4 regions of the Anaerobacillus sp. MEB173 genome follow, and region 2 is predicted to be linked to each of the others. Evidence: riboswitches for the same ligand, from Rfam matches in the RefSeq annotation. Region 2 holds a riboswitch; each other region holds the start of a gene.
The links. A riboswitch is a leader RNA that binds a small molecule or an ion and turns the genes downstream of it on or off. The one in region 2 is predicted to bind S-adenosylmethionine.
Positions count from the first base shown of each region.

Region 1: linked by a shared signal. The riboswitch ahead of ACJ2A9_RS06555 (homoserine dehydrogenase) and the one ahead of ACJ2A9_RS07430 (methionine ABC transporter ATP-binding protein) in region 2 are both predicted to bind S-adenosylmethionine.
Region 3: linked by a shared signal. The riboswitch ahead of ACJ2A9_RS10360 (methionine biosynthesis PLP-dependent protein) and the one ahead of ACJ2A9_RS07430 (methionine ABC transporter ATP-binding protein) in region 2 are both predicted to bind S-adenosylmethionine.
Region 4: linked by a shared signal. The riboswitch ahead of metK (methionine adenosyltransferase) and the one ahead of ACJ2A9_RS07430 (methionine ABC transporter ATP-binding protein) in region 2 are both predicted to bind S-adenosylmethionine.

Region 1 covers NZ_JBJMAU010000002.1:397,254-402,245, forward strand. The annotation lists gene ACJ2A9_RS06540 (tRNA threonylcarbamoyladenosine dehydratase) at 1-6, opposite strand, end outside; RNA gene ssrS (6S RNA) at 142-326, opposite strand; gene ACJ2A9_RS06550 (hypothetical protein) at 486-767, shown strand; gene ACJ2A9_RS06555 (homoserine dehydrogenase) at 764-1,993, opposite strand; SAM riboswitch class I at 2,060-2,167, opposite strand; gene aspS (aspartate--tRNA ligase) at 2,351-4,141, opposite strand; gene hisS (histidine--tRNA ligase) at 4,158-4,992, opposite strand, start outside.
Region 2 covers NZ_JBJMAU010000002.1:580,465-585,456, forward strand. The annotation lists gene ACJ2A9_RS07425 (methionine ABC transporter permease) at 1-444, opposite strand, end outside; gene ACJ2A9_RS07430 (methionine ABC transporter ATP-binding protein) at 422-1,447, opposite strand; SAM riboswitch class I at 1,537-1,642, opposite strand; gene ACJ2A9_RS07435 (FUSC family protein) at 1,819-2,832, opposite strand; gene bioA (adenosylmethionine--8-amino-7-oxononanoate transaminase) at 3,026-4,378, opposite strand; gene bioD (dethiobiotin synthase) at 4,350-4,992, opposite strand, start outside.
Region 3 covers NZ_JBJMAU010000004.1:108,054-113,045, reverse strand. The annotation lists gene ACJ2A9_RS10375 (asparaginase) at 1-677, opposite strand, end outside; gene prsW (glutamic-type intramembrane protease PrsW) at 854-1,513, shown strand; gene ACJ2A9_RS10365 (hypothetical protein) at 1,698-1,859, shown strand; SAM riboswitch class I at 1,997-2,111, shown strand; gene ACJ2A9_RS10360 (methionine biosynthesis PLP-dependent protein) at 2,217-3,341, shown strand; gene metC (cystathionine beta-lyase) at 3,334-4,506, shown strand; gene ACJ2A9_RS10350 (bifunctional homocysteine S-methyltransferase/methylenetetrahydrofolate reductase) at 4,570-4,992, shown strand, end outside.
Region 4 covers NZ_JBJMAU010000018.1:23,114-28,105, forward strand. The annotation lists gene pckA (phosphoenolpyruvate carboxykinase (ATP)) at 1-651, opposite strand, end outside; gene ACJ2A9_RS20065 (hypothetical protein) at 977-1,279, shown strand; SAM riboswitch class I at 1,459-1,564, shown strand; gene metK (methionine adenosyltransferase) at 1,773-2,969, shown strand; gene ACJ2A9_RS20075 (gamma carbonic anhydrase) at 3,138-3,653, opposite strand; gene ACJ2A9_RS20080 (alpha/beta fold hydrolase) at 3,773-4,558, shown strand; gene ACJ2A9_RS20085 (tetraprenyl-beta-curcumene synthase family protein) at 4,583-4,992, shown strand, end outside.

The DNA of each region.
Region 1 (4,992 bases), 180 kb from region 2:
TAGCATTTTTTTCTCTTACCCCTTCCAATCATCCTATTGTTAGTTCTAGGATGTCCTTTTCACATGATTTTGACTATAGCATATACAAAAAGAAAAAAAAAGCCTGCACTTCCCGTGCAAAGCTTTGTCTATGTATGGGGTAAGAGTCCCAATTCATGCCGTACAAACTTTTGTTTTGAACCTGCATGAGCAGGTGGGTGCCAGGTTCAATCTTTCTTACTTCCTCCCGCTTTCAAGGCTTGTAATCCGATATCGAAACATCCAACTCCCTAAGTTTATACTGTTGGCTCAAAACGTACAGTATCCTACGTACATCTTAGGACTCTTAAAGTATTAAGTAAATAATAGCATGAAAGCCCTTTCATAGCAATACTCTTCTTTGGATGAAAATCACATTTTTTTCAAAAAATAAGCTTATAAAAAATAGGTTTCATTGCTTTTTTTATTAAAACTTTTTATCCTTACTAATAAGGAGGTGAAAATCAATGAAATTCATTATGGCTCATCCTTATGTTGAAATACGCCAGGAAATTGGCTGGACTTCCAAACAAACAATTGAAGATTGGTATCACATTAAATTATATGAACATGCAATTTTACTTAAAGATGCACAATACTCTATTAACCATGTCTATGATATGTCTTATCGGCCAATTGCAACTGAATTTGGTTTCCTCTATTTACATACAAATCAGGGTGTTCGTTCCTTATGTGTGAAAGAAGCACCTACAGACCTCATCGAAAGCTTTAAGCAGCTTAAGATCTAATTTATGACTGCCACTTTACTAGGTTCCCAATTTCCATAAACAGGATAGTAATGAATTTGATTTGCATCTTCTAGTTTTTCCAATTCCAATTCTGATACCGTGACGAGCCAACAGGATACTCCTTTGTATTCATAGATATAGGAATCAGCAACAGAACTACTATCCAGTACTGCTTCCAATTCATTACGCTGGATATGATCCTGTACAAAGATTAGAACTTGGCTCATCTCAGAAGCAATCGGTAAAGTTCTCTTTTTCAAAGATTGATACTGCTTTTTTTGGAAATGATGAAGATAATCTTCAATCATACTTGCAGAAGTTGGCCCTTTTCCAGCACCAGGCCCCGCTACTAAGAGCTCCCCGATTGGATTAATTGTAAGTGAAACAGCATTTGTGACACCATTAATCTGATGTAATGGATGCTCACTTGTTAAAAAGCTTGGTTTAACAGAACCTACAATATTCTCCCCATTAAAAGATGCTTCTGCCACTAGTTTTAGTGTAAGACCTAACTCTTTTGCCATTTCCACCTGCCAAGCTTTCACTTCTGAAATTCCTTTAACGGTAATATTGTTTTCCTGTGGCCAATAGCCAAAACACAAACGACCTAGTATTCGAATTTTGTACCAAGCATCGTAACCATGGATATCATCAGTTGGATCAGCCTCAGCGTAGCCTAACTGCTGAGTTTCTTTTAATACATCTGGAAAATCTCTTCCTTTTTCATTCATCTCAGTAAGAATATAATTTGTCGTGCCATTAATGATTCCTGATACCTTTTCTACTGTACCCCACTGCAAATTACTCCTTAGCACATTAACGATTGGAATGCCTCCTGCTACAGCTGCTTCGTAACCAAAAAACGTATTGTTTTGAATCGCCACCTGCTCTAGTTGTTGTCCATGCTTAGCGACTAATTCTTTATTTGCAGTAATGACCGGAATTCCTTTTTGTAAATAATATTGAATATAGCTTTTTGCAGGTTCAATTCCCCCGATTGCTTCAAAAATAACATGATAGTCGTTCGAAAGAAATTCATTTGCTTCTTCGGTAAGGATAGACTCATCAACATGTATGTTCCGTTTCTTCGATTTATTTTTCACTAAAATTTTTTTTATTCTGACTTTATCGCCCAGAGAGTGTTCCAGCTCTTTTTCTGTTTGCGCAACTCCTTCAAAAACTCCTAAACCTACCGTACCAAGTCCAATTAAGCCTATCTCTATCAAAATTCCCCACTCCTTTATTCTATTAAAAAAACCCTCTCCGATAAGGAAAGGGTTCTTCACACCGATCACTTATCTTTCAGAGCATTGCTCTGCAGAAATTAGCACCTTTAGTTTGAAAAACAAACTGGTTGCCGGGCTTCAAAGGGTCAGTCCCTCCACCACTCTTGATAAGTCCTATTTATTTATATTGATTGTAACTATACACCACTTCTGGAGATAGTTCAAGAAGAAAGTTCAGAAAGTTTAGAGTTAATAGTTTAGAGTTTAGAGTTTAGAGTTAGCGATTGTAACTACAAAGATGTTTCTTAAAAAAACTTCGAAGCAAATCCATTCAAACAACTCTAAACTCTACACTAATTAATTCGTTACCTTCGTCTCTTCCTTCTTTGGTACAATTTGCAGGTTTAGTTCTTTTAACTGTGCTTCGCTTACTTCGCTTGGTGCGTTTGTCAGTAGGTCACTGGCACTTGCTGTTTTCGGGAATGCAATTGTATCACGTAAGTTTGTTCTGCCGGCCAGAAGCATCACTAGTCGGTCTAAACCTAAGGCAATACCACCGTGTGGAGGTGTTCCGTATTCGAATGCATCCATTAAGAAACCAAATTGCTCGCGCGCTTCTTCTTCTGAAAAGCCTAATGCTTTAAACATTTGTTCTTGAATGTTTCGTTGGTAAATACGTTGTGAACCACCACCAAGCTCATAACCGTTTAAAACAAGGTCATATGCTTCAGCACGTACTTTTCCTGGGTCTGTTGCTAACAGCTCCAAATCTTCTTTCTTAGGGCTTGTGAATGGATGGTGAAGAGCAACATAACGCTTTGCATCCTCATCATACTCAACTAGTGGGAAATCAGTTACCCATAGGAAGTTGAATTTACCTTGATCGATTAAGCCTAGTTCTTTTCCAAATTTAAGACGAAGAGCACCAAGACTATCAAAGACAATTGATTTTTTATCGGCACCAAAGAATAATAGATCGCCAACTTCAGCATTGAATGCTTCTCTTAGTGCAGCAACTTCTTCTTCTGTAAAGAACTTAGCAATCGGTCCACGAAGGGCATCTTCTTCAACTTTGAGCCATGCTAAGCCTTTTGCTCCATAAATCGCTACAAAATCAGCTAAATCATCAATTTCTTTACGTGAAAGCTTATCAGCTACACCTTTCACGTTTAATCCTTTAACAATACCGCCATTTTCAAGAGCATTGGTAAATACTTTTAATTTGCAATCTTTCACGATATGGGAAAGTTCTACAAGCTCTAAACCAAAGCGTGTGTCAGGCTTGTCAGAACCAAAACGGTTCATTGCATCATGATAAGTAAGACGCTCAAATGGAACTTGAATATCGATTCCTTTTGTCTCTTTCATGATTTTTGCCATCATTTCTTCCATCATCGCTAGTAAATCTTCTTTATCCATAAATGAAGTCTCAATATCAACTTGAGTAAATTCTGGTTGACGATCTGCTCGTAAATCCTCATCACGGAAACAACGAACAATTTGATAATAACGCTCAAAGCCAGAAACCATTAATAATTGTTTAAATAATTGCGGTGATTGTGGTAAAGCATAGAATTCTCCATGATGGACACGACTTGGTACTAAATAATCACGGGCACCTTCTGGAGTACTCTTTGTTAACATCGGTGTTTCGATTTCATAGAATGTAGCTTCATCTAAGAAATCACGGATTAGCTTTGTTGTACGGTGACGTAGCTTGAACGTTTCTTGCATTTCAGGACGTCGCAGGTCAAGGTAACGATACTTCAAGCGGATATCTTCAGCGACACCTGTATTATCTTCAATTTGAAACGGCAATGCTTTTGCAGCGTTTAAAATTGTAATTTTATTTACGCGTACCTCTACTTTTCCTGTCGGGATCTTTTCGTTAACTGTTTCAGCATCTCTTGCAACTACAGTACCTTCTACATCTAATACATATTCGCTGCGAACTTTATCAGCGATTTTTAATGCTTCCTCAGAATCCTCTGGACTAAAGACAATTTGAACAATCCCAGAACGATCGCGCAGATCAATAAAGATAACTTGTCCTAAATCACGGCGAGTTTGTACCCAACCTTTTAACTGAACTTTTTCTCCAATCGTACTTTCAACGATTTCTCCACAAGTATGTGTTCTTCCCATCATTTTTCTTATTCCTCCCTTAGATCTTATCTTTCATGTAGACGATAAACTGGTCAAGTGCAACCTCTTCTTGGCTTCCAGTTTCCATTTCTTTCACAATAATTTTATTGCTTGCTAACTCATCTTCACCTAGCACAGCTGTATATTTTGCTTTTAATCTATCAGCTGCTTTAAATTGTGCTTTTATCTTTTTGTCCAAATAATCTTTATCAGCAGTAATTCCTGCTTGTCTTAACTTGAAAAGTAAATTGGCAGCTTTATCTTTTGCCTCTTCACCAATCGCAACAACATAACAATCAAGTTCCTCATCGAGTGACAAGGAAATATTTTGCACCTGCAGGGCCATTAATAACCGCTCAATACTTAAGGCAAATCCGATACCTGGTGTTTCTGGGCCACCAATTTCCTCAACTAGTCCGTTATATCTGCCGCCACCACTTAACGTAGTGATCGCACCAAAGCCTTCGCCATCGATCATAATTTCAAAGGCTGTATTGTTATAATAATCGAGACCTCGAACAAGGTTTGCATCAACATCAAAGCTTATATTCATGTCACTTAAGTATTGTTTCACTTTGTTAAAATAGGCTTCGGACTCCACATTTAAATAATCAAGGATGGAAGGCGCACTGCTCATTAGTTCATGATCATGGTCCTTTTTACAATCCAAGATTCGAAGTGGATTTTTTTCTAAACGTGTTTGGCAATCCCCACAAAATTCCTCAATTTTCGGCTGAAAATGAGCAATGAGTGCATCTTTATGTGCTTGACGGCTTGCTTTATCACCGAGGCTATTAATCACTAGTTTCAGGTTTTTCAACCCTAGCTCGCGGTAAAACTCCATTGCCAGTGCA
Region 2 (4,992 bases):
TGGACGCGCTTCCGGCAGAAGAACATCTTTAATGATCATCCATGGTGTTGCACCAACTGAAACGACAGCTTCAATTACCCCTTTATCAATTTCCCTTAATGATGATTCAACTAATCTTGCAAAAAAAGGCACTGCCGCTACAGATAAAGAGACCGAAGCTGCCTTTGGTCCAATTGTCGTCCCCGCGATTAATTGTGTCAGTGGGAGTAATGCTACTAGTAAAATAATAAACGGAATTGAGCGGATTAAGTTTACGAAAAAGCCAACAGTGCTCTTTATCGTAGGATTTTCTAAAAAGAGACCACGATCTGTTACAAATAGTAAAATTCCTAATGGTAATCCGAAAATTACCGCAACACTTAGAGCTATGGCTACCATGAGTACTGTTTCTAAAAAGGCTTTATTTAACTCTGGCAGTAGATTAACTAACGTTTCTAAGATCATGAGCGATCACCTCCAAACTTTCAGTACGATTGCGAATCGCTTCAATCGCTCTGTTAACCTCAGCTTGCTCACCAATTAGTTCCATAATAAAAATTCCAAGAGGTACTTCTTTGATATATTCAATCTTTCCATGGAGGATATTTCCACTAACTTCGAAATTTTTAAAAATATCAGAAATCACTGATTCCTCTGCGATCGTTCCTTTGAATTGAACTTTCACAATACTTCCTTTACGGTTATCAATTAAATGCTGTGGTAAATCAAATTGTAAAACGCTGTTAATAAAGTCCTTCGTCAAAGGTTGCTGCGGTGATGAAAATAAATCATAGACATTTCCTTCTTCAATGACTTTTCCATTTTCCATGACTGCAATACGATCACAAATCTCTTTGACTACTTCCATCTCATGAGTGATTAAAACGATCGTTAAGCCAAATTCACGATTTATCTTTTTTAATAAAGATAAAATGGACTTTGTTGTTGTTGGGTCAAGTGCTGACGTAGCCTCATCACAAAGCAATACTTGTGGATCATTAGCAAGTGCTCTTGCAATGCCCACCCGCTGCTTTTGACCACCGCTTAATTGCGACGGATAATGATCGCTTTTACTTGCAAGTCCAACCATGTCCAGCAATTCATCAACTCTACTTTTTATTTCATCTTTAGGTTTACCAGCCGCCTTTAAGGCAATTGCAATATTTTCAAAGACTGTTTTTGAACTAACTAAATAAAAGTGTTGAAATATCATGCCAATCTTTTGTCTCGCTTCTCTTAATGATTTTTTATTTAACTGTGTTAGTTCAAGCCCATCTATCTTTATTTGACCAGATGTAGGCTTTTCCAGTAAATTCAAGCAGCGTAATAGCGAGCTCTTTCCTGCACCACTGTAACCTACGATTCCAAATACCTCTCCTTTTTTTATTGATAAGGAGACATGATCAACACCTACCACTGTTCCTTTTTTTGTTCTATATTCCTTCACTAAATCCGTTACCTCTATCAAAAGGAACACCTCCTAAAAACTATTTGAATATAAAAAAATAAGAGTCTCTTTATCTGAAAAGAGGCTCAATCGTCACGTACAATTAATTAGCCTTATCTTTCAGAATAAAGTATTCTGCAGGAGTTAGCACCATCCCATCTCGTTGGAGGTTGCTGGACTTCATCGGGCCTGTCCCTCAGTCGCTCTTGATAAGTTATTCTATAAAATTATTATTATGATAATAAACCCAAGTACACACATTGTCAATATAGTTTTTTTTACACTAACGCAATAGAGAGCGCTTACATTATTGATATATCCGCGAATTATCAAATATTTTTTTATTTTCTAACCCTTCAACATTTCGCCAATTTATAACATTTTTACCGAGATTACTCTCCTGATACTAAATGATTAAGCTCCTCGATTGAGTCATGGATTGAAAGTAACTCAAAAAAAACAACCCTTTTTGTAGTAAAATGGTGAAAATACTCATTAGAGTTTCGCAACTGATTGGCTTCATATTTAAGATGATGGTCTAAATCATATACTAATACATAATGCCGCCCCGGGATTGTAAAAGAAGGATCATTCAGAATCGATTGAAATGATTGGATGACTTCCATAATTAATTTTTTTTCTGATTCAGAAAAATAACCTGGCTCAGCTACGTATTGCAAATTTCCTAAATGAAGCACAATTCTTTGCATAATTGCATTCTTTTTCTTTAACAATAAAAAGTGACGATATTCACTTAATTTTACTTTATGATACTTCCATTCTCTCTCCTGAAATGAAATGATCTCACCTACCTTTTCTGTTCCCTGTCTTAACGCTAAGTACTTGGAAGTAGGTACAGGGGCAGTAGCTTGCTTTATATGTAAAATACCATTCATTGTCTCAGCTAACACTTCCCCGGCTATACGGAAATTTGGATAAAGCTTTTCTTTGATTAGCGGCGTAAATTTAGGTGGTAAAATAAAAAAATTTATCAATGATGAAACTGTTAGACCGATCGTAGTTGTTCCTAGTCTCGATAAAAACGTTAATAAGTAGTCCCCTTCAATATCTGGTACCATGACAACAGCTGTCAATGTTGCTACAAGAATCCCATCGTGAAGCTTAAGCTTCTGACAAAAGAAAATTGTCAAAAACGCAGCTAACGTATAAGAAAGGACTGATTCTCCTAACCATGAAACGAGAATAACGGCCCATGCCGCACCAATTGCTGACGCCGGAAAACGGACAAATCCCTTTTTTATCGAAGCAGATGCTGTCGGTTCAATCGTTACTATCGCTGCAATAATGGCAAACTCTGCCGGCAGATTAAGCGACAAACAAATTAAGGCTGTTAATAACACGGAAATGCCTGTTTTTATAATTCTGCGACCTATTAATCCCTTCACATTCTCACCTAATTTCAAATCCTAGTATACTTAATGGTTATTTCTATTATACAGACTTTTCCGTCAATTGTAACATTTGTGCTTCTCATCGTTAATAGGTCTACTTCATCTTCTATAAATGATATTTTTTGAATTTCAGATAAAAAAATTCCGCTTTTAACATATCAGTTAAGAGCGGAATTTATACTTCCCCTTACATTTTATCCATCGTTGTTACCTCAATTGCTTTTTTCATAATCTCAATCATGGTAAGTAATTGCTCATCTGTACTAGCTAATGGTGGCATAAATACAATGATGTCCCCAAGCGGTCTCGTTAACATCCCTTGCTTTCTCATTTCTAACGTCGTTTTGTATGCTACTCTTTCTTCAAAAGGAAAGGCTTCCTTAGTATCTTGGTCTTTAACCAATTCAATCCCGCACATTAAACCTAACTGACGAATATCACCTACGTGTTTAAACTCTGTCAATGACTTTAGTTCACTCTCTATGAGTCTAGCTTTTTTTGCCGCCTGTTCTACCAGATTTTCTTCATCATATATTTTAAGATTAGCGAGTGCAGCTGCACATCCTAATTGATTCCCTGTATAGGAATGGCCATGGAAGAATGTTTTTAATTCCTCATATTCACCATAAAATTCGTTATAGACATCTTCTGTAGTTAGTGTTGCTGCGATTGGAAGATATCCGCCTGTTATCCCTTTTGCTATCGTCATGAGGTCAGGCTGAACACCCTCATGCTCAACTGCAAACATTTTCCCTGTTCGCCCAAAGCCTGTTGCCACTTCATCAACGATGAGCAAAATGTTAAATTCCCGGCATAGCTTTTCAATGCCTTTTAAATAACCTTTTGGCATGACGTGCATCCCACTTGCTCCTTGAATCATTGATTCTACAGTAATCGCAGCTATCTCCTCATGCTGCTCTTCAAATATTCTCCTTAAGGCTGATATCGCTTCATCTCTAATCGTATCCTCATTACTTCCGATAGGGTTACGATAGGTAATTGGAAATGGAGCTTTTATGGACTCAAACATTAATGCCCCGTAGATACGATGAAACAAATCAATTGCCCCAATACTAATCGCGCCAACCGTATCACCGTGATATCCGTTTGATAAGGAAACAAATTTGCATTTTTTGGTTTGTCCTTTATTTTGCCAATATTGATAGGCCATCTTAATTGCAATTTCAACTGAAGTTGCACCTGAATCAGAATAAAATACTCTCTGCAAATTGTTTGGGGCAATTTCAATTAATTTATCGGCAAGTTCGATTGCCGGAACATTTGCTGCACCTAGTAACGTCGAGTGAGCAATTTTATCTAACTGCTTTTTTATCGCCTCATCAATTTCCTTTTTTTGATGACCATGGACATTCAACCAAAGTGAAGAATAACCATCTAAATACTCATTACCATAGATATCTTTAAGTACAATCCCTTCACCACTTTCAATGATTAATGGGTCTCGTTCATAATCGGTCATTTGTGTGAATGGCAGCCATAGATGCCTTTTACTACTTTCTAATAGCGCTTGTGGATTCATCATTTATCCCCTCCATAAGATTATCTAACTGAAACGTCGCAAATAAGTGGGCCAAGTATTGTTCATCTTGGAGAGTTTGTTCTATGTTTTCAATATAAGGGATAACACCAAGGATCGGGACATTTGTTAACTGTTCAATTACCTTCTGATTATCCTCTTCAATAATCGAGTCACCCTTTTGTACACGATTCAGTATAATACCCGCTATTGGAATACCTCTTTGGCGTAAAGCCATAATCGAAAGTACAGTGTGATTAATTGTCCCTAACCCAGCACGAGCAATTAAGATAACCGGGAGTCTCATCTCTTCTATTAAATCAATGACGCAATAACCAGTATCATTCATCGGTACAATTAATCCACCAGCTCCTTCTACTAAAACAACCTCATACAGACGCTGAAGCTTTTGATAATGTTTCAAAATAGATTCAGGCTGAATATGAACTTGTTCCTCTCTAGCTGCTAAATGGGGGGAACTTGGCTTTTTTAATAAATATGTACATCCATCTGCTTCGTTCAATGAAGGAAGTACGAGTTGGTACAGTTGCACATCTGGGGCAACGAGCTTTCCATCATATTCTACTGCTCCACTTTGAACAGGCTTATATGGAATC
Region 3 (4,992 bases), on a different contig from region 2:
TGGTTAACAGCCTGAAGTAGTTCTTTGTCCATACCTGCATAGGCTTTTAAAAGGATCACTTTTTTGGATAGTTGCTTAATTGTATAACGGTCCCTTGATTTTGGAACGTGATGGAAAAAGACACCGCGTTTTGTCACGATCCCAATTGGACCGTATTGTGGACTTTGAAACGTCGAGACATTACTTGTATGTGTCTTTGTTACATTCTTAGCTGTATGTATTTCATCATTAAAGACGACAAGAACCCCTTTACCATTCGCTTCATCATGGGCTGCAACTTTGACGGCAGTAATTAAGTTATGTGGACCATCTGATCCTAATTCATTACTTGAACGCATTGCTCCAGTCACGATCACAGGAACTTCAGTTGGTAACAGAAGATCAAGTAAGTACGCTGTCTCCTCTAATGTATCGGTCCCGTGAGTAACAACGACTCCATCGAAATGCTCAGTATCAATTCGTTTGGTGATACGTATCATTAATTTAAACATGTGATCAGGTGTCATATGCGGAGAGGGTAAATTAAGAAAATCCTCTTCCGTAATATAGGCAAAGTTAGCTAATGATTGTACAGTTATATGCAAAGGATTTTTTTCGCCCGGTTTTACAGCACCAGTTTCCTCATCTTCACTCATCGCAATCGTCCCGCCAGTATGAATGACTAAAATTTTTTTCATAATAGACCTCCAATGATTTGGTAATTCATAGATAGTTCGTAACAGTTGTACATTTTCATAATAAAAATTACATGATACCATTAGCATAGATGATGTTTTTATTTCATTATTCATACCATAATTTTCTACATACGACAATCAATAAATTCAATGAAAGCTAAGGGGAACGTTTACTCATGTTTGCTGTTATTTCCGCTGGGGTTGCACCTGGAGTTGCATTACTCTGCTATTTTTATTTGAAAGACCAATTTGAATCAGAGCCTATTGGTATGGTGATACGCAGTTTTATTATAGGGTCACTATTAGTATTTCCGATCATGGTTATTCAATATGCTTTTCAAGAAGAGGGTCTCTTAACATCTTCATTAGCTCAGGCTTTTATTATTGCTGGGTTTTTTGAGGAGTTTTTTAAATGGTTTATCCTATACTATACTGTATATAAGCATGTGAAATTTAGTCAGCATTATGATGGGATAGTATACAGTGTGGCGATTTCTTTAGGGTTTGCAAGTATAGAAAATATTTTTTACTTAGTTGCCTATGGACTTGAACAAGCGTTAGGACGTGCTTTATTACCAGTCTCAAGTCATGCTCTGTTCGGTGTGCTGATGGGTTATTATTTAGGAAAAGCAAAGTTTGATCAAAAAGGACACCGGAAAGGATTTTGGATTGGCTTATCCTTATTTATTCCTTGGCTTTTCCATGGCACATATGACTATATTCTGTTATCGTTTCATACGAATTGGATTTATATAATGATACCGTTTATGGTATTCCTCTGGTGGCTCGCACTGAAAAAAGTGAAAGCAGCAAATAGAGTGGAGAGTTTAGAGTGAAGAGTTTAGAGTTTAGAATATTGAAAGTTAATTCAACGAAGTTTACTTAAGAAGCGTCTTTGAAATAGCATGAAAATAACTCTAAACTCTACATTCGAAACTCTAAACTTGATTTTTAATTATAAATTCATCCGACTTTGGTCATTATGTTAATACGTACTAATATGAAGGGGAGATGTGTTTTATGGCCGCGGAGCGTTATCGAGTAGTCATTCGTTGTAATGAATGTGGAGAAAAGTTTATATTGAGAGGGCGACCTAACAAAGAGGGTGGGTATGACACGGGATTTAAACGATGTGTTTGTGGCAACGAGGAGAAACTGGAAATTGATGTTTCACCTGAATAAAGTATAAGCCGTTTCGCTTTCGTATATTAAAGCGTTTTCATGATAAAAACTTAGAAAAATGATGTAAATACTATTGCATTAATTCAAAATTTAGTGTAATTTAATTACAACATATTAATATTCAGAATTTAAAATTATTCTTATCAAGAGAGATGGAGGGAATGGCCCTATGATATCTCAGCAACCAGCCAATTTTTATATTGGTCAGGTGCTAATTCCACCAAGTTGCTGAAGCAACTTGAAAGATAAGAGGAGTGACGTAACAAAGTACGCCTTCTTCTTATTTTTTAGAAGAAGGCTTTTCTATTATAATTTTCGTTTATAACATACGAGGAACTACATAGGAGGAGAGCATAAATGAGTAAAGAGAATGTACAAACGACATTAGCGCAAATCGGCAATCGAAGTGAAACAAGAACAGGTACAATTAATCCTCCTGTTTATTTTTCTACTGCATACCGGCATGAAGGGATAGGTCAATCAACGGGATATGATTATCAGCGAACAGGTAATCCAACTCGTGAGATATTAGAGCAGGCAATTGCCAAATTGGAAGAAGGGGATAGAGGTTTTGCCTGCAGTTCAGGGATGGCTGCAATTCAAACCGTTCTATCATTATTTGAACAGGGAGACGAAATTTTAACATCCCAAGATCTTTATGGCGGTACATACCGCTTGTTTGAACAGGGGTGGACACGATGGGGACTATCGTTTACGTATGGTGACAGTAGAGACATAGAAGAGTTTGAAACCTTAATTAACGAAAAGACGAAAGCAATTTTTATTGAAACCCCAACAAATCCATTAATGCAATCTACAGACATTGCGGCAGTAAGTAAAGTCGCTAAGAAACATGGTCTATTACTCATTGTGGACAATACGTTTTATACCCCGTATATCCAAAAGCCAATCCTGGATGGAGCGGATATTGTGATTCATAGTGCAACAAAATATTTAGCTGGTCACAATGATGTTCTAGCTGGTCTTATCGTTGCAAAAGGGGAAGAACTTTGTGAGAAGATCTTCTTTTACCACAATGGAATTGGAGCGACGTTAGCACCTTTTGATTGTTGGCTTGTCATTAGAGGGATGAAGACATTAGCTCTTCGAATGGAACAGCACGAAAAGAATGCAAAAAAGATTGTTGACTACTTGTCTGAGCATGATTGCATTACAGATGTTCTTTATGCAGGTCGAGGCGGGATGATTTCCTTTAGAGTGAAAAATGAGAATTGGGTCAATCCATTTTTACAAAACTTGCAACTTATTTCTTTTGCTGAAAGTTTAGGTGGAGTTGAAAGTTTACTAACGTATCCCGCTACGCAGACTCACATGGATATTCCTGAGGAAGTTAGGATGTCATACGGGGTATGTAATCGACTTCTCCGTTTTTCAGTAGGAATTGAGCATTATGAGGATTTAATAGCAGATTTAAATCAAGCATTTGCGAAAGCAAAGGAAGCGGGTGGAGAGAATGAGTAACGAAACTTACAGTTTTCAAACGAGATTATTGCATAACAATCATAAATACGATGAACTAACCGGAGCAGTTAGTGTACCGATTCAGCATGCATCAACGTTTCATCAGAAAAGTGTTGAAGAATTTGGACCATATGATTACGGGCGTTCTGGTAACCCTACGAGGGAAGCTCTTGAGGAGACGATTGCCAGTCTTGAAGGAGGCAGCCACGGTTTTGCTTATTCTTCAGGAATGGCGGCTATTTCTCTTTCATTTATGATTCTATCACAAGGTGATCACGTCGTTTTAACGAAGGATGTATACGGCGGAACATTCCGTTTTGTAACCCAAGTTCTAACTAGACTCGGAATTGAACATACATTTGTTGATATGACTAACCTTGAAGAAGTCGCGGCTAATATTCAAGAAAATACAAAAGTTCTTTATGTGGAAACACCGTCAAATCCTACATTAAAGATTACCAATATTCAAGCAATTTCGAAGTTAGCCAAACAACACAATTGCTTAACATTTGTTGATAATACATTTATGACACCTGCCTTACAACGTCCATTAGAGCTTGGGGCAGACGTTGTCCTTCATAGTGCTACGAAGTTCATTGGTGGCCATAGTGATGTAATTGCTGGTTTGGCTGTAGTCAATGATGATGAATTAGCCAGTCAGTTTAAGTTTTTACAGAACTCGTTTGGGGCAGTGTTAGGTGTTCAAGATGCTTGGATTGTTCTGCGCGGGTTAAAGACATTACACATACGTATGGAGCACTCATCCAAGGCTGCTGACGTTCTTGCAAAATGGCTAAATGAAGTACCTGAAGTAAAGAATGTCTATTATTCCGGGCTTCCAACTCATCCGGGCTATCAGCTTCAAGCAGAGCAGGCAACCGGGCATGGAGCGGTATTTTCATTTGAATTAGAAGACTATGAAGCTGTTAAGAGGTTTGTAGAATATGTAAAAATTCCTGTTTTTGCTGTTAGTCTTGGTGCAGTTGAATCCATTCTTTCGTATCCGGCTACAATGTCACACGGTTCAATGCCGAAAGATGAGCGTGAAAAAAGAGGCATCAGTGATGGATTATTACGTATTTCAGTCGGTTTAGAAAAGGTTGACGATTTAATTGCAGATTTTGATCAGGCATTTGCAAAATTGCGTCAAAAAGAGCAAGTTTAATGGTTAAAAAGTTGTATGATAGATTAGGATGAGACGTCTTTTCATATGGGAGAGGGTAAAAATATGGGACTGTTAGAAGATTTAAAAAGTAAGGTATTGATCGGGGACGGAGCAATGGGGACGCTCTTGTACTCAAAGCAAATTGACCGCTGTTTTGAAGAGTTGAACCTTTCCCATGGTCAACAAATTAAAGAGATCCACCAAGCTTATGTTAAAGCTGGGGCTCAAGTAATACAAACAAATACGTATGCAGCAAATACCATTAAATTAGCTCGCTATGGTTTGGAGAAAGTTGTAAAAGATATCAATAAAGCTTCTGTAAAGTTAGCAAAAGAAGCGGTTGGTGACGAAGCTTATATACTCGGTACCATAGGTGGAATTCGGGGTTTTCAGAAGGAAGCAATTGATTTAGAAGAAATTAAACAAAGCTTTCGGGAGCAGTTCTTTTCATTAGCTGAAGAAGATATTGATGGTGTTCTTTTGGAA
Region 4 (4,992 bases), on a different contig from region 2:
GTGCATTGAAAGAATATCTTGCTCTGGTAACAGGTAGTTCATGATTGAGAAGATCGATTTCTTAATCTCACCGGCATATTCAGTACCACCAATAAGAACCGTACGCTTCTCGAATGAAATAATAATAAATGTTTCTGATTTTGTTCCATCGATTTCAGGATTTGCTTTAAATCCTGGTGCAGAAATAACTGTGAATTCTGCTTTATGATTTTCAAGCTCTTCTTGAGTTGGACGAATAAATAATTGATGAGCAAATAGATTATGCCAAGCAAACTCATTAATGACTTGAATTGGTAGTTGATAGTTTTTATCTCCACCTGCATATGCTTGAGTAACAAAGATTTCATCACGTTCTTTTAAGTAGTTAAGAACCTTTTTATATAGATTTTCAAAAACCTGAGAGCTAATTGGCTGGTTAACGGAACCCCAATTGATTTTATCGCGTACTGAAAGTTCATCTACTATAAATTTATCTTTAGGTGAACGACCTGTATATTTTCCAGTTGTTGCAAGAAGGGCTCCAGTAGCAGTTAGCTTTCCTTCTTTTCTCATTAAAGATTTTTCAACTAATTGAGATATTGGAAGATTTAAATTTGTATTCTTCCCATTTAAAAGATGATCTAATTCAGTATCAAAGCTGATAGTACTCATTCGCAACAAAACCCTTCCTTAGTTAATTTATATATGTTTATCATATGCATTCGATTTGTTGTTTGATTTAAAAATAGTATAACACATTATTTTAATTAGTCTATACTAATGATCAATTTTTTTCATTTTGTTTATAATGATTACAGAACAAGACCAACTATGATGAATAGCTTCATTATTATAATGTACTAATTAAGCCAAATAAATCTTTTACTAAACCTTAATAAAAAAACGTAAATTTCAGACATTTCTTCTGGCAATTTCATAGTTTCATTTTTTGCCAAAGCCGCATAGGATATGTTAGGAAAAAGAGGAGCTGATCTTAATGTTAGAATTTGGCATGTTTGATTTAGCGACTATAGCAGCCGTCGTTGCAGCCCTTGTTACAGTTGTAGGGAATGCTTTTAATATTGATAAAAAATATCGCGCCTTGCTTGCAGTAGGCTTTGCTTGCATTATTATCTTTGTTCCGCAAGAATGGAGCAATCAAGTACTAACTGCTCTCGTTATTGGTCTCACCGCTAGTGGTGTGTATAGTCAAGTGAAACCGAGAGAGTTTGAGGAAAAGTTACCGAATGAAACACAACAGCAATCGACAACAAACCGTCATGATGATACGCCGTACTGATGTTGAAAGTTGAAAGTTAAAGGATCTCGATTTTCGAGATCCTTTTTTATGTCTATGCTTTGAAGACCACAATACCCTCCTCTAAATCCACAAAATCAACTTTTAACTTTTAACCAACTCTAAAATAGAAAAAGTTGACATCTTTTTCTAACTGCGATATGATATGACGCGAACGGATACTCTTATCCCGAGTCGGTGGAGGGACAGGCCCGAAGAAACCCAGCAACCAACACCTGATGGTGAAAAGGTGCTAACCTGCAAGACAGATGTCTTGAATGATAAGAGGCGAAAGGCAATCGAGTAAACACCTTTTCCTCCAATTGGAAAAGGGTTTTTTTAATGTCGGCGAAGCATACTACAACTAAGGCATTAATATATAAATGAAGGTCTTTACGTTTAACTCACGTAGGTGTGAGGGAAATGAGTACCGTATCAATTTTTGGCATATCCTAATGAATAGATATGCAAGGGAGGTACATATAAAATGGCAGAAATGAAAACTCGACGATTATTTACGTCGGAATCAGTAACTGAAGGACATCCAGATAAAATTTGTGATCAAATTTCAGATGCAATCCTCGATGCGATTTTAACAAATGATCCAAATGCTCGTGTTGCTTGTGAAACGTCTGTAACGACGGGGCTTGTACTAGTAGCTGGAGAAATCTCAACATCTACGTATGTCGATATTCCCAAAATTGTTCGTGAAACCGTGAAGGGTATTGGCTATACTCGCGCAAAATATGGATTTGACTATGAAACGTGTGCAGTATTAACTTCGATTGATGAGCAATCTCCTGATATAGCTCAAGGTGTAGACCGGGCATTAGAAGCACGTGAAGGGCAAATGACTGAAGCGGAAATTGATGCAATTGGAGCTGGTGACCAAGGTCTTATGTTTGGTTATGCGGATAATCAAACACCTGATTTAATGCCATTACCAATTTCTTTAGCTCATAAATTAGCGCGTCGTTTAACAGAAGTACGTAAAGAAGAGATTCTTCCTTACTTACGACCTGATGGCAAAACACAAGTAACAGTAGAGTACGATGAAAATGGGCAACCGCTGCGTATCGATACAATTGTTATTTCAACGCAACATCATCCTGAAATTACGCTTGAGCAAATTCAACGTAATATAAAAGAACATGTTATTCTACCAGTGGTACCTAAACAGTTAATTGATGAAGATACAAAATATTTTATCAATCCGACTGGACGTTTTGTCATTGGTGGTCCACAAGGTGATGCAGGACTTACAGGTCGTAAAATTATTGTTGATACGTACGGTGGATACGCTCGTCACGGCGGCGGGGCATTCTCTGGTAAGGATGCAACAAAAGTTGACCGTTCAGCAGCATATGCCGCTCGTTATGTAGCGAAAAATATTGTTGCCGCTGGCCTTGCAGACCGTTGTGAAGTTCAACTTGCTTATGCGATTGGTGTTGCGAAGCCTGTATCGATTTCAGTTGATACATTTGGAACAGGCAAAGTGTCTGAAGAGGTTCTAGTGGAAGTTATCCGCAGTAACTTTGATCTTCGCCCTGCTGGAATTATTAAAATGTTGAACTTGCGTCGCCCGATTTTTAAGCAAACAGCAGCATACGGCCATTTTGGACGTACTGATGTTGACTTGCCATGGGAGCGTACTGATAAAGCGGAAGCATTGAAACAACAGGCGTTGTCTTAATCATAGAAAAAAGTTGAAAGTTAAAACTTAATAGGGTTTGTAATCTCTTAGAAGAAACAAACATAACAAAAAGCAAAGGTCACCGGCCTTTGCTTTTTGTTTCAACTTTCAACATTCAACTTATAATAACTTTCATGACTATACTCATATACTAAGTAGTAGAGGATGTTACTTATTTTGAAGCGACTTGTAATATTGTCCCTTCTCAACATACTCTCTTCTTACACGTGCCATATCTTTTAGATCAGCTTCATTTAAATCTCTCACCACTTTTGCCGGACGACCGAATGCCATCGAATTTGGTGGTATTTTCATTCCTTGAGGAACGAGGCTGCCTGCACCAATAAATGCTCCTTCACCTACTTCTGCACCGTCTAATACGATTGAACCCATTCCGATTAAGGCATTTTTTCGAATGGTGCAGCTATGAAGGACGACCTGGTGGCCAACTGTCACATCATCTTCTAAAATTAACGGGTAAGCTGGGCTTTGATGTAGGGTAGAATTATCTTGTACATTCACTCGGTCTCCAATAATCGTTGGTGAAACGTCGCCACGAATAACAGTATTAAACCAAATGCTTGATTCTTCACCAATTGTTACATCGCCAGTAATCGTTACATAATCAGCGATAAATGCACTATCAGCAATTTTAGGTGTTTTTCCTTTATATGGGTATACCATGTTTTCATCCATCCTTTTGTCTATATGTTTTACATTAGTTTAGCAAAAATTACATATTGTGAGTAGTGTTGGACATTTTCAATGAATGAAGTTTGTAATTAAAGGGGGAAAATAGAAATATGTGGAAGTGGGAAAGTGATGATCCAAGAGGGGTATTTATTATTGTTCATGGTGCAGGTGAATATCATGTCCGATATGAATGGTTAAAAACTAAACTAGTAAATGAAGGTTTTCACGTGATTCTCGGTGATTTGCCAGGGCAAGGGAAAACAAGAGGAATAAGAGGGCACATTAAAACGTTTGATCAGTATATTGAAACGATTGAAAGTTGGTATGAAGAAGCAAAGAAATACAAATTACCCATTTTTTTATTAGGACACAGTATGGGTGGATTGTCTGTGATTAGAACATTGATGGAAAAAAAATTAGCGATTAAAGCTGCCATCCTTTCGTCACCTTGCTTAGGTCTCGTGAATCCCCCTGGAAAAGCAAAAGGGGCATTTGTTAAAGCTTTAAATATCGTAACTCCTTCTGTTCGCTTTAACTCTGGACTGCCACCGGGATCAGGGACAAGGAGTGAAGAGATGCGACAAAGAGATTTAAAAGACCCACTCTTAGTTAAAAAAGTGTCTGTTCGCTGGTATGCAGAACTTTCGAAAGCAATGAAACTTAGTCATCAGCATGTAGAAAAGTTTCCGAACGTACCATTACTCGTACTGCAAGGCGGAGAAGATTTAATTGTAAAAAAAGAGGAGGTTAAAAACTGGTTTAATCATTTACGTATCGACGAAAAAATGTATAAAGAATGGCCAGGACTCTATCACGAAGTATTCAATGAGCCAGAGCAGGAAAAAGTATTCCAATATCTACGCTACTTTGTTGATTTACAACTTCATCAATTTTAAATTTTCAAAAAAGGGGGTGAGTTGTTGAAGGTACCAAATCGTCCGTTATCATTAATGATGGGGATTTATCGTCAAGTATTGCCTGCTGTACATGAGTATTTATATCAATGGAAAGAAAAAGCACGTTTAATTCCTAATGAAGAGCTCCGTTCACAAGCATTAATGAGCATTGAGACAAAGACCTTTCATTGTGAAGGTGGAGGTGTCTACGGCTTATTAGCTGGAAAGGAGTTACCTAAGGTTATTGAATTTATTGTTGCTTATCAAACGATTAGTGATTATTTAGATAATTTATGTGACCGAAGTACATCGCTTAATCCAACAGATTTTCGTGCGTTACATGCTTCAATGCTCCATGCATTAAAGCCGGGTGCACAAACAGAAAATTATTATCGCTACCGTAATGATCAAAATGATGGTGGTTATTTAGAAAA